Regions from separate parts of the Pseudarthrobacter sp. KH_020_B genome, predicted to be linked through region 1. Evidence: riboswitches for the same ligand, from Rfam matches in the RefSeq annotation. Region 1 holds a riboswitch; the other holds the start of a gene.
The links. Region 1 has a riboswitch for thiamine pyrophosphate ahead of AC3IT0_RS21105 (ECF transporter S component). Riboswitches for the same ligand answer to the same signal wherever they lie in the genome.

Region 1 (5,212 bases):
ACACGGAAGTTCCCCCGCTGGCCCTGAAAAACGGAGGGGGCAAATGAGCCGCCGCCGTATTTCCCTGCGCCAGGAACTGCCCCTGCTGGTGTGGCTGGTGATTGTCTGGGGCGCCCTGTGGCAGGACTTCAGCCCCGGCAACCTGCTCTTCGGCGCGTTGCTGGCCGTGCTCGTGGCCCGGATGTTCTACCTGCCGCCGGTGGAACTCAGCGGCCGCTTCAACATTCTTCACGCCGTGCCTTTTGCCCTGCGTTTCATGGGACGGGTGGCGGCGGCCAGCGTCGACGTGATGTATCTGGCCGTTGTCCGCGGCCCGCGGGTCATCAACTCCGTCGTCGCGGTGCCGTTGCGGAGCCACCAGGACCTGATGGTCACCGCCACCGGGCACGTGATCTCGCTGATCCCCGGCTCCCTGGTGGTGGAGGTGGACCGGTCAACGTCCACTCTGTACCTCCACGCGCTCAACGTCAGCACCCCGGAAGAGGTGGAAAGCCTGCGCAAGGAGGTCCGCTCCATCGAGGCAGGACTGATCAGGATCATGGGCACCCGCGAAGAACTCGAAGCAATCCGGCAGGAGGCCGCAGCATGATGCAGACCGTCCTGGCTGTCACGGCAGTCATTCTTTCGCTGGCGGCGGCAGGAGCCATCATCAGGATCTCCCGCGGCCCGTCGCTGCTGGACAGGGTGCTGGCCTCCGACGTCCTGCTAGCGATCCTCGGCGCCGCCCTGTGCATCGACATGGCCGTCAACCGGCACCTGAACAACCTGATGCTGCTGGTGGCGCTGTCCGTGGTCGGCTTCATCGGTTCGGTGACCGTTGCGCGCTTCGTGGCCGACCGGCGGGAGCAGGCCAATGAGTCCTGAGGCCAGTGTGGTTGACAGCGTCATCGACACCGTGTCGGCGGTGTTCCTGGTGGTGGGCGCCCTCATGTCGCTCGCCGCCGCCGTGGGCCTGCTCCGCTTCCCGGACCTGCTGAGCCGGATGCACGCGGCCACCAAGCCCCAGGTGCTGGGCCTGTTCCTGCTCCTGACGGCGATCGGCCTGCAGCTGCGCACCTGGTGGGTGTGGCCGGTGCTGCTGGTGGCCTGGATTTTCCAGCTGCTGACCGTGCCGGTTTCCGCGCACATGGTGGGCCGCGCCGGTTACCGCACCAAACACCTGCACCGCGAGCTCCTCAGCTCCGATGAACTCGAAGCCGTGGTCCAGAAGGCGGCCCAATCGGCCCGGGATGAGTCCTCCCGGGATGAAGCGTCCGACGGCGGCCGGCAGGACTGAGCGGCACTCACCGCCGGACTGGTTGCCAGGCTAGACGATGTCCTGGGACTTGGCGAAGCGGGTGATGGCCCGCTGCGTGCCGCGGTTGGCGAGCACCTGGATGATGGTGCTGACCGAAGCCGAAATGAGCGCGAACGTGAGAGCCGAGCGGAGGCTCGTGGGGGTGTCTTCATCCTTGCCGGTGGGAGGCTTCCTGCCGGTGGACTTTTCCCACACGGTGTTGACCATCTTGGTGCCGACGAACCCGGCGCCGATGCTGATTGCCGTGCCGAGCAGCTTGATGAACAGGTTCATTCGTTGAACTCCTTGTGAGCGGATCCGGGACTGTCCTTAGCCTAACCCGGCCGCATGGACTCCAGAATCTCCCGCAGGGCCTCCACCACGAGATCGTGGTCCTGCTGTTGGGGCAGCCCCGAGACCGTCACCGTGGCCACCGCACCCACGCCGGTGACGTAGACCGGGAAGCAGCCGCCGTGCGGGGCGTAGGTGGACTCGTCGAACCAGCCGTGGTCCTCGATCCGGCCGCCGTGCAGCCTGCCGCGGAGGCCCACCAGCAACGACGGGACCTCATACCTGGCACCGGTGCGCTGTTTCGCCCGGATCCAGCGCTCGTTGTCCGGGGTGGCGCCGTCCAGGGCCACGTGGAACAGGACCTGGTCACCCTTGGTGATGTCGATCGCGATGGGAAGCCGGCGCGTTTTCCCCAGCTCCACCAGGAGCAGCCCGAGGTTGAGGGAGTCGTCCTTGCTGAAACGGGGAAACTGCAGCTCGCTGATCTCGCCTTCGATCCGGGCGATCAGGGCCTCCAGCGCCCCGGCAGGCTGGGCCACTCTCGAGTCGGGATTGAACGCGGTCACAGTCGGGATATTGGCAGTCATGGCCCACAATCTACCCCGGCCGCGGTGTAAACTGGAGCACGCCCATCAGGGCAGATTTATTAACGACAGGGGAGCGCCGCCGTCGGGCATCACTGGCATTGCCAGGGAACCGCAGGTGGGCGCTGAGAGTGCGGACAGCCGCAGACCCTCGAACCTGATCCGGTTAGTACCGGCGCAAGGGAGTCGAGTTCTCGAAGTGCCCGGGAAACGGCGGCAGCGCCGCCCGCCGGGGCACTTTCCCCTCCTGTTCCTCAGGAGGACCAAATGACAACTGCAGCAACCAAAAAGACCGGCAATACCTGGCGCGTAGTGGACATCGTGGTGGCGGCCCTCATCGCCATCACCGGCGGCGTGATCTTCTGGGCCTGGTCCCAGGGCGCCGGCATCGTCTCCGCCCCCATGAACGCCGTTTACCCTCCGCTGACCGGCCTGATCGCCGGCGGCTGGATGATCCCGGCGGTGCTGGGCATGCTCATCATCCGCAAGCCCGGCGCGGCGCTCTTCTGCGAAGCGGTGGCCGCCACCGGCGAGCTCATCATGGGCTCGCAGTACGGCTCCACGGTGCTGATCTCCGGCCTCCTGCAGGGCCTGGGCGCCGAGCTGGTGTTCTTCCTGCTGGTGTACGGCAACTTCCGGTTCAGGTCCTTCCTGCACCAGAAGTACAACCTCATCGCCGCGCTGCTTGCCGGTGCCGGGGCGGGCCTGTTCTGCGGCCTCAATGACTCGTTCCTGCCGTGGGGCTGGAACATCGCCTACGAGCCCGGCGACAAGCTCGCGTACATCGTGTTCTGCACCATTTCCGGCGCGGTCATTGCTGGCGCGCTGTCCTGGATCGCCACCCGCGGCCTGGCCAAGACCGGCGTGCTGAGCTCGTTCGCGTCCCGGAAGGCAGCTTCGGAGCCCGTCTTCAACTGATGACCGCTTCCGACGCCGGCGCTTCCGGAGTGCGCCCCGCCGCGGTGTCCGCCCGTGGCTGGGGCTGGCGGCATGCCGGACGTTCCGCCCCCGCCGTCCACGGGCTCGACCTCGACATCGCGCCCGGCGAGCGGGTGCTGCTGCTGGGCCCCTCGGGTGCGGGCAAGTCAACGCTGCTGCACGCGCTCGCAGGGGTGCTGGGGGACGAAGGGGACGACGCCGACGAGACCGGTTCGCTGCTGATTGACGGCGTGGTGCCCCGCGGGCAGCGCGGCCGTTCGGGCCTGATGCAGCAGGACCCCGAAACGCAGGTGGTTCTTTCCCGCTTGGGTGACGACGTCGCCTTCGGCGCCGAGAACCTCGCCGTTCCGCGGGACGAGATCTGGCGGCGCGTCCATGAGGCGCTCGACGACGTCGGGCTGCGGAGTGCCGACGGTTCTGGTTTGAACGCCGACGGCGGGCCAGGTGCCGGCGGGCTCCCGCTGGACCACCCGACGTCGGCCCTGTCCGGCGGGCAGAAGCAGCGCCTGGCGCTGGCCGGGATCCTCGCGATGCGGCCCGGGCTGATCCTGCTGGATGAGCCCACCGCAAACCTCGATCCCGCCGGCGTGCTGGAGGTCCGCGACGCCGTGGGCCGCAGTCTGGACAAAACCGGCGCCACACTCGTTGTGGTGGAACACCGCGTGTCCGTCTGGAAGGACCTGGTGGACCGGATTGTAGTGCTCCAGCCGGGCTCGGCAACGGGCTCCGCGGCTTCCGCCGCTACGCCCGCGGTTCTGCTGGACGGGCCGCCGGACCAGGTGCTCGCGGCGGCGCGGGAGATGCTGATCGGCGCGGGCGTCTGGGTGCCCGGGTATGTCCCGGAAACCCGGCGCCGGCGGTCCGCAGGCTCCGGTGACATGCTGCTGGTCGCCGAGGACCTTGCCGTCTCCCGCGAGCGTCCGCGGCGCCGCGGCTTCCGGACCATCCCGCCCGTGCCGGTGCAGCAGGGCATCGCGGCACAGGTCCGCTCCGGCCAGGCACTCACCGTCACGGGACCCAACGGCGCCGGCAAGTCCACGTTTGCGCTGACGCTCGCCGGACTTCTGGCGCCGGTGGCGGGGAAGGTTTCCGCCGCCGTCGAGCTTTCCGAGGGGGCCGGGATCGATCCCTTCCAGTGGAAAGCCAACCAGCTGATTTCCCGCATCGGAACCGTGTTCCAGGAGCCCGAGCACCAGTTCGTTACGGGCCGTGTGCTGGACGAGCTGATGTTCGGTCCGCGGCACCTGGGGCATGGCGAGGAGCGGGTTGATGAGCTGCTGGAACGGCTGCGCCTGACGCACCTGGTGGACGCCAATCCGTACACGCTGTCCGGCGGCGAAAAGCGGCGCCTGTCGGTGGCCACGGTCCTCGCGGCCCACCCTCGTGTGCTGGTGCTCGATGAGCCGACCTTTGGCCAGGACGCCAACACGTGGGCCGAGCTCGCGTCGTTCCTCTCGGAATTGCTCGACGCGGGAACCTCCGTGGTTTCCGTGACCCACGACCAGGAATTCAGCGCCGTCCTGGGCGGGGCCGAACTGCGGCTTGGCCCGGCCTCACGCGGCGGCGCCCGCCAGGAAGCAGGTGCGGCGTGAGGGATGCCCTGACCCTCCGCGGCAACCACGCGCTGCTGACGCGCGCCAACCCGCTGGCCAAGTTCGCCGTCGTTTTCCTTATCACCCTGGTGCTGGCGCTCTCCATCGACTGGGTGTCCGCCTCGGTGGCGCTTGCGGCTGAGCTGGCGCTCTTGCCCCTGGCCGGTCTCACCCTGCGCCTGTTGTGGCAGCGCGGCTGGCCGCTCATCATCGCGGCAGCCCTGGGCGGTTGGAGCACGGCGATCGTCGCGGCAGACAGCGGCGCTGTACTGCTCGACGTCGGGATCTGGTCCATCAGCGAAGGTTCCCTCCAGCTGGGAATCGGTTTTATGCTGCGCGGCCTCGCGATTGCCCTGCCGGCGATCCTGCTCATGACCTGCACAGACCCCACCGACCTTGCCGATGCCTTGGCCCAGAAGGCCCGGCTGCCGCACCGGTTTGTCCTTGGCACGCTGGCCGCGATGCGCCTGGTGGGGCTGATGGCCGAGGAGTGGCAGACCATCGGCATGGCGCGGCGGGCCCGCGGCGTC
Region 2 (5,212 bases), 1.3 Mb from region 1:
ACTGACCGCCGCAGCAGCAGCGGCATCCCGCTCCGTGACCTCGCCGCCGGCGTCGTGGGACGTGTAGCGCAGATGCACCCTGTTGTAGCGCCAGTCAAGGTCCGGGTGGTGGTTCTGCTCTTCCGCCAGGCGTCCGACGGCGGCAATCAGTTCCAGTGCGGCGGCCGCCGTCGGCGTCTTGTAGACAGCGACGAGCCCGCCCAGCCGGTACTGCCAGTTGGGCAGCCCGGCCAGGACGGCGTCGATCCGCTCCTGCGTGAGTGTATCTTCCTTGCCGGCCACAGCGTCCTCCTTGGCTCGTCCGGTGAGCCCGCCCCTGCGTTGGTCGAGGGCGCCAGGCGTGGAGTAAGCGGCCTAGAGAAACTCTGCCCGGCCTTCCATGGCCGATGACGCAAGGGCGTGCTCGCGGCGCGGAATCCTGCCGGCCGCTTTCGCCAGCCTACCGGCGATGACGGCGTGTTTGAAGGCCTCCCCCATGAGTGCCGGGTTCTGCGCACGCGTGACCGCAGTGGCCAGCAGCACGGCATCACAGCCAAGCTCCATGGCCAGCGCGGCGTCGGATGCCGTGCCGATGCCGGCGTCCAGCACCACGGGCACCGAGGCGCGCGAGACGATCAGTTCGATGTTGTGTGGATTCAGGATTCCCAGGCCGGTGCCGATGGGCGCACCGAGCGGCATAACCGCGGCGGCACCCAGGTTTTCCAGCCGAAGGGCAAGGACCGGGTCATCGTTCGTGTAGGCGAATACTTTGAAGCCCCGGTTAACGAGCTGTTCCGTAGCATCCACCAATTCGACGGCGTCCGGCAGCAGGGTCTGTTCGTCGGCGATGACTTCCAGCTTGATCCAGTCTGTTTCCAGCGCTTCGCGGGCCAGTTCCGCCGTCATAACCGCGTCCCGGGCCGTGAAGCAGCCGGCAGTGTTGGGCAGGATCCGGATCCCGTGGTCCACCAGGAGCTGGAAAAGGGACCCCGATTCTGCCGGCGAATAGCGCCGCAAAGCCACCGTGGTCAGTTCGGTTCCGGAGGCCAGCAGGGCGGCGCCCAGCCCGTCGAGGCTCGGGGCGCCGCCCGTGCCCATGATGAGGCGGGAGCCGAGCTCGACGCCGTCGATCACCAGCCGGTCAGTGTCCTCGGGCCGGTTTTGTGTGGTGATGTTGCTGGTTACTGTCATGGTGTCAGCCTCCCTGGACTGCTGTGACCAGTTCGACGTCGTCACCTTCGGCGAGCGCCGTGACGAACCACTGGCTGCGGGGTACTACTTCGGAGTTGTGGGCGACGGCGACGCCAAGTTTCTGCCCATCTGTCGCCTGGCCGTTGGCCGCGAGAGGACGGCCGGTGATCTGGCTGATGAGCGTCGTGATGGAGGCGTCCTCCGCCACGGAATGGCGCGAGCCGTTAAGGGTGATGTTCATGCTGATTCCTTCTGTGGGTCGAGATCCTTCGTGCTGATGTCCTTGCGCAGGGACTGTGTGCCGGCTCCGTGGTGCTTTCCTGAAAAGCGGGCCGGGCTGAGGGCCGCCCATCGCGGGTCGGTCCGGCCGTCCAGCAGGTCCCGGCAGATGGCCGCCGCCGCTGGAGCAAGCAGCACTCCGTGGCGGAAAAACCCGGTGGCAACGATCAGCCCGGCAATGTTCCCTGTGTTCCCGCTGCCCGTGATCCCGCTCCCCGTGTTCCCCTCCGCTAGGGAGGAAGCCGGTACGCGGCCGAGGAGAGGTGCGTTGTCCGGGGTCGCCGGCCTGGCCCGTGCCGTGCATTCCAGGAGTTCAAGCTCCGACACTGCCGGCACCAGGACCTGGGCGTCCCGCAGCAACTGGTAGACACCGCCGGCCGAGACAGCTGCGTCGCCCGTCCCTGCGAGCGCGTCCTCTCGCTGCGTTGCCCCGATCACCACGGTGCCGTCCTGCCGGGGAACGATGTAGACCGGCACGCCATGGACCATTCCGCGGACCGTCGAGGTGAGGAGCGGGCGCAGGTGCCGTGGAACAGCCAGGCGCAGGATGTCACCGTAGACGGGCCGCAGGGGTAGGTGCAGTCCATCCGGCAGGCCATCCAGCGAGGCCGCCTGCAGTCCGTTGGCCACGATGGTCTCCCGGGCCTGGACCGTTCCGCCGTGGGCGAGCTTCACGCCGCTGACGCGGCCGTCCTCCCAGAGAAGGGCTGCAGCCCGTTGGTCAACGGCGAATCCCCCGCGGGAACCTGCCACGGCGGTTCCTGCTCCCGGTTCGTGGACGGCCAGGACTTCCTGGAGGCACGCCACAAGTTTCCGTGGATCCACCTGGTGGTCGGCGGGAATGTCCAGGGCGCAGGATATGGCCGGGCTGAGCAGGGATTCCCTGGTCCTGGCCGCACGGACAGTCAGCAGTTCCACCATCAGGCCGCTGGCCTGCTGCACGGCCCGGAGGTCCATCAGCGCGCGGCGGTCCGCAGCGTCCGCGCCGATGGCGAGGGTCGGCGTCGTCAGATATCCGGTATCGCCAGCCCCGGCCAGGGCGAGGCCTGCCGCGAAGGCAGGCCAGAGGCCGGAGGAGGCAAGCATCAGCTCAAGGAGGTCTTCCTCCTGGTAATGCAGTTCGCTCACGGGGGCAAGCATGCCGGCGGCTGCCCAGCTGGCGCCGTTGCCCGGCGCGTCATCGATCAGCACAACCGAACGGCCGGACCGCCGGGCCTCCCAGGCTATGGCGTGGCCGATGACTCCGCCGCCGATGACTGCCACGTCGGCGTGCAGGACGGCAGGGTGCGTGATGGGGACGCTGGCTGATTCACGCCCACGTGAGTTGTTTGTTGCGGGGGGCATATGGTTCCTTCCCTACGCCGGTACTAGCCGGATCAGGTCAAGCGGTCGGCTCTGACGCCCTCTCAGCCCGGCCGCTTTGTGACGGCTGCAACGGGCTCCCGCAGTACTCGCCCAGTTTAGGGGAATTAGGCTTGTTTCCATGAACGCGCAATCCTTCGCCGCTGCAGGCACGCCCTCCGCCACCTCGTCCACTCCCGAAACCTTAGCCGGAACAGTCCCCGCCGGCGGCATAGTCACCGGCCTCCCGCACAGCGCAAGGCTGTACCTGTGCACCGACGCGCGCCGGGACCGCGGGGACTTTGGCGAGTTTGTGGACGCGGCCTTTGCCGGCGGCGTGGACATCATCCAGCTCCGCGACAAGGCGATCGAGGCGGCGGAGGAGCTGGAGCTGCTGGCCGTGCTTCGGGCCGCGGCCGAACGCCACGGGAAGCTGTGGGCCGTCAACGACCGTGCCGATATCGCGCTGCTGTCCGGCGCCCCCGTCTTCCACATCGGGCAGAAGGACCTGCCGGTCGCTTCCGCCCGCACCCTGCTCGGCCCGCCCGCAACAATCGGGCTTTCCACGCACACTGCCGAGCAGATCGAAGGCGCCATCCGGCTGTCCGGCGGGCTGCCTGCCGAACACGGCCTGGACTACTTCTGCGTTGGACCGGTCTGGGCCACGCCCACCAAACCCGGCCGGGCCGCCGTCGGCCTTGACCTGGTGCGGTATGCGGCCGAAGCAGTCCGCGCCGCCGGTGGCACCCAGGCCACGCTGCCCTGGTTTGCCATCGGCGGCATCGACCTCGGCAACGTGGAGCAGGTGGTGGAGGCCGGCGCAGGCAGGATCGTTGTGGTGCGTGCCATCACCGATGCCTCCGACCCCGCGGCTGCGGCCGCGGCACTCCTTGCCGCCCTGGACGCGGGCGCGTCCTGACAATCCCCCGCGTGGCGGACGGCGGGCGTGCACGATACGTGGAAATCGGGCTAACCTGATTTTCGTGTCACATCATAGGTTGGCCCCGAATGTCCACGAGCAGACCAACGACCTCGCGGCGGCGCTGAGCGCCCTGCGGACCGAGCTGGAACTGCCGGGTCCATACCCGGCGGAGGCGGTCCGGGACGCGCAAGCGGCAGTGGCCGCACACGAGTTGCCGGGTGCTGACCTGACGGACGTGGACTTCCTCACCATCGATCCGGCGTCGTCCACTGACCTGGACCAGGCGCTGTTCATCGAGCGCGCGGGCACCGGCTACCGGGTGCGGTACGCCATCGCCGACGTGCCGTCCTTTGTCCGCCCCGGCGGCGGACTGGATGCGGAGACCCGGCGCCGCGGCCAGACGTTCTACGCCCCCGACGGCCGGATCCCGCTGCATCCGGAGGTCATCAGCGAAGGGGCCGGCAGCCTCCTGGCCGGGCAGCTGTGTTCCGCCTTCGTGTGGGATTTCGGGCTGGACGACGCCGCTCAGGTCTCCACCGTGAGCGTCCGGAGGGCCAGCATCCGCAGCCGGGCCAAGCTGAGCTACAAGGGAGTCCAGGCCGAACTCGACGCCGGAACGGCCGGACCTGTCCTGCAGCTCCTGAAGGAAGTGGGCCTCAAGCGCGTTGAACTGGAGCGGCAGCGTGGCGGCGCCAGCCTGAACATGCCTGAGCAGGAAATCGTGCAACTGCCCGACGGCGGCTACCGGATTGCCGCCGCGCCGCAGCTGCCGGTGGAGGACTGGAACGCCCAGATTTCCCTGATGACGGGGATGGCGGCGGCAGACCTCATGCTGGCAGGAAAAGTGGGCATCCTGCGCACCATGCCCGCCCCGGACGAGCGCTCCCTGCGTCACTTCCGCCTCCAGACCGAGGCCTTGGGTAAGCCATGGGACGGCAAAATCAGCTACGGCGAATACCTCCGCAGCCTTGATCCGACAGAGCCCCGGCAACTGGCCATCCTGCACTCCGCCGGAATGCTGTTCCGCGGCGCCAGCTACACGGCGTTTGACGGCACAGTCCCGGAAGCCGCCATCCAGGCCGCCATCGGCGCCGCCTACGCCCACACCACGGCACCGCTACGGCGTCTTATCGACCGCTTTGTCCTGGTGATTTGCGAAGCCCTGAGCAACGGCAACCAGGTACCGGACTGGGCGCGGGAAGCCCTGCCGTCCCTGCCGGAGATCATGGCCGGATCCGACCAGCTGGCATCGCGGATGGAACGCATGGCGCTGGACACTGTGGAGGCTGCACTCCTGGTCAACCACGTGGGCCAGGAATTCGATGCGATCGTCATTTCCGGCTCCAAGCCGCAAAAAGACAACGGCAACGGCGGCGGGAAAAACGGCAACGGCTCAAAGAACGGTGCCGCAAAAAACGGGAACGGCCCCTCGGGGATCATCCAGATCGCCGAACCCGCCGTGACGGCCCGGTGCGGCGGCGACCTGGAATCCGGCACCAA

Region 2: it holds a riboswitch for thiamine pyrophosphate, as region 1 does, so the genes downstream of both, thiO (glycine oxidase ThiO) here and AC3IT0_RS21105 (ECF transporter S component) in region 1, are expected to answer to the same signal.

Annotation. Positions count from the first base shown of each region.
Region 1 covers NZ_CM174506.1:4,498,597-4,503,808, reverse strand. Annotated here, with positions in the region: gene AC3IT0_RS21135 (Na+/H+ antiporter subunit D) at 1-47, shown strand, start outside; gene AC3IT0_RS21130 (Na+/H+ antiporter subunit E) at 44-589, shown strand; gene AC3IT0_RS21125 (MrpF/PhaF family protein) at 586-864, shown strand; gene mnhG (monovalent cation/H(+) antiporter subunit G) at 854-1,276, shown strand; gene AC3IT0_RS21115 (DUF4235 domain-containing protein) at 1,307-1,570, opposite strand; gene AC3IT0_RS21110 (heme-degrading domain-containing protein) at 1,612-2,154, opposite strand; TPP riboswitch at 2,212-2,353, shown strand; gene AC3IT0_RS21105 (ECF transporter S component) at 2,419-3,069, shown strand; gene AC3IT0_RS21100 (ABC transporter ATP-binding protein) at 3,069-4,682, shown strand; gene AC3IT0_RS21095 (energy-coupling factor transporter transmembrane component T family protein) at 4,679-5,212, shown strand, end outside.
Region 2 covers NZ_CM174506.1:3,225,877-3,231,088, forward strand. Annotated here, with positions in the region: gene AC3IT0_RS14840 (4a-hydroxytetrahydrobiopterin dehydratase) at 1-282, opposite strand, end outside; gene AC3IT0_RS14845 (thiazole synthase) at 355-1,170, opposite strand; gene thiS (sulfur carrier protein ThiS) at 1,175-1,411, opposite strand; gene thiO (glycine oxidase ThiO) at 1,408-2,793, opposite strand; TPP riboswitch at 2,786-2,905, opposite strand; gene thiE (thiamine phosphate synthase) at 2,933-3,709, shown strand; gene AC3IT0_RS14865 (RNB domain-containing ribonuclease) at 3,774-5,212, shown strand, end outside.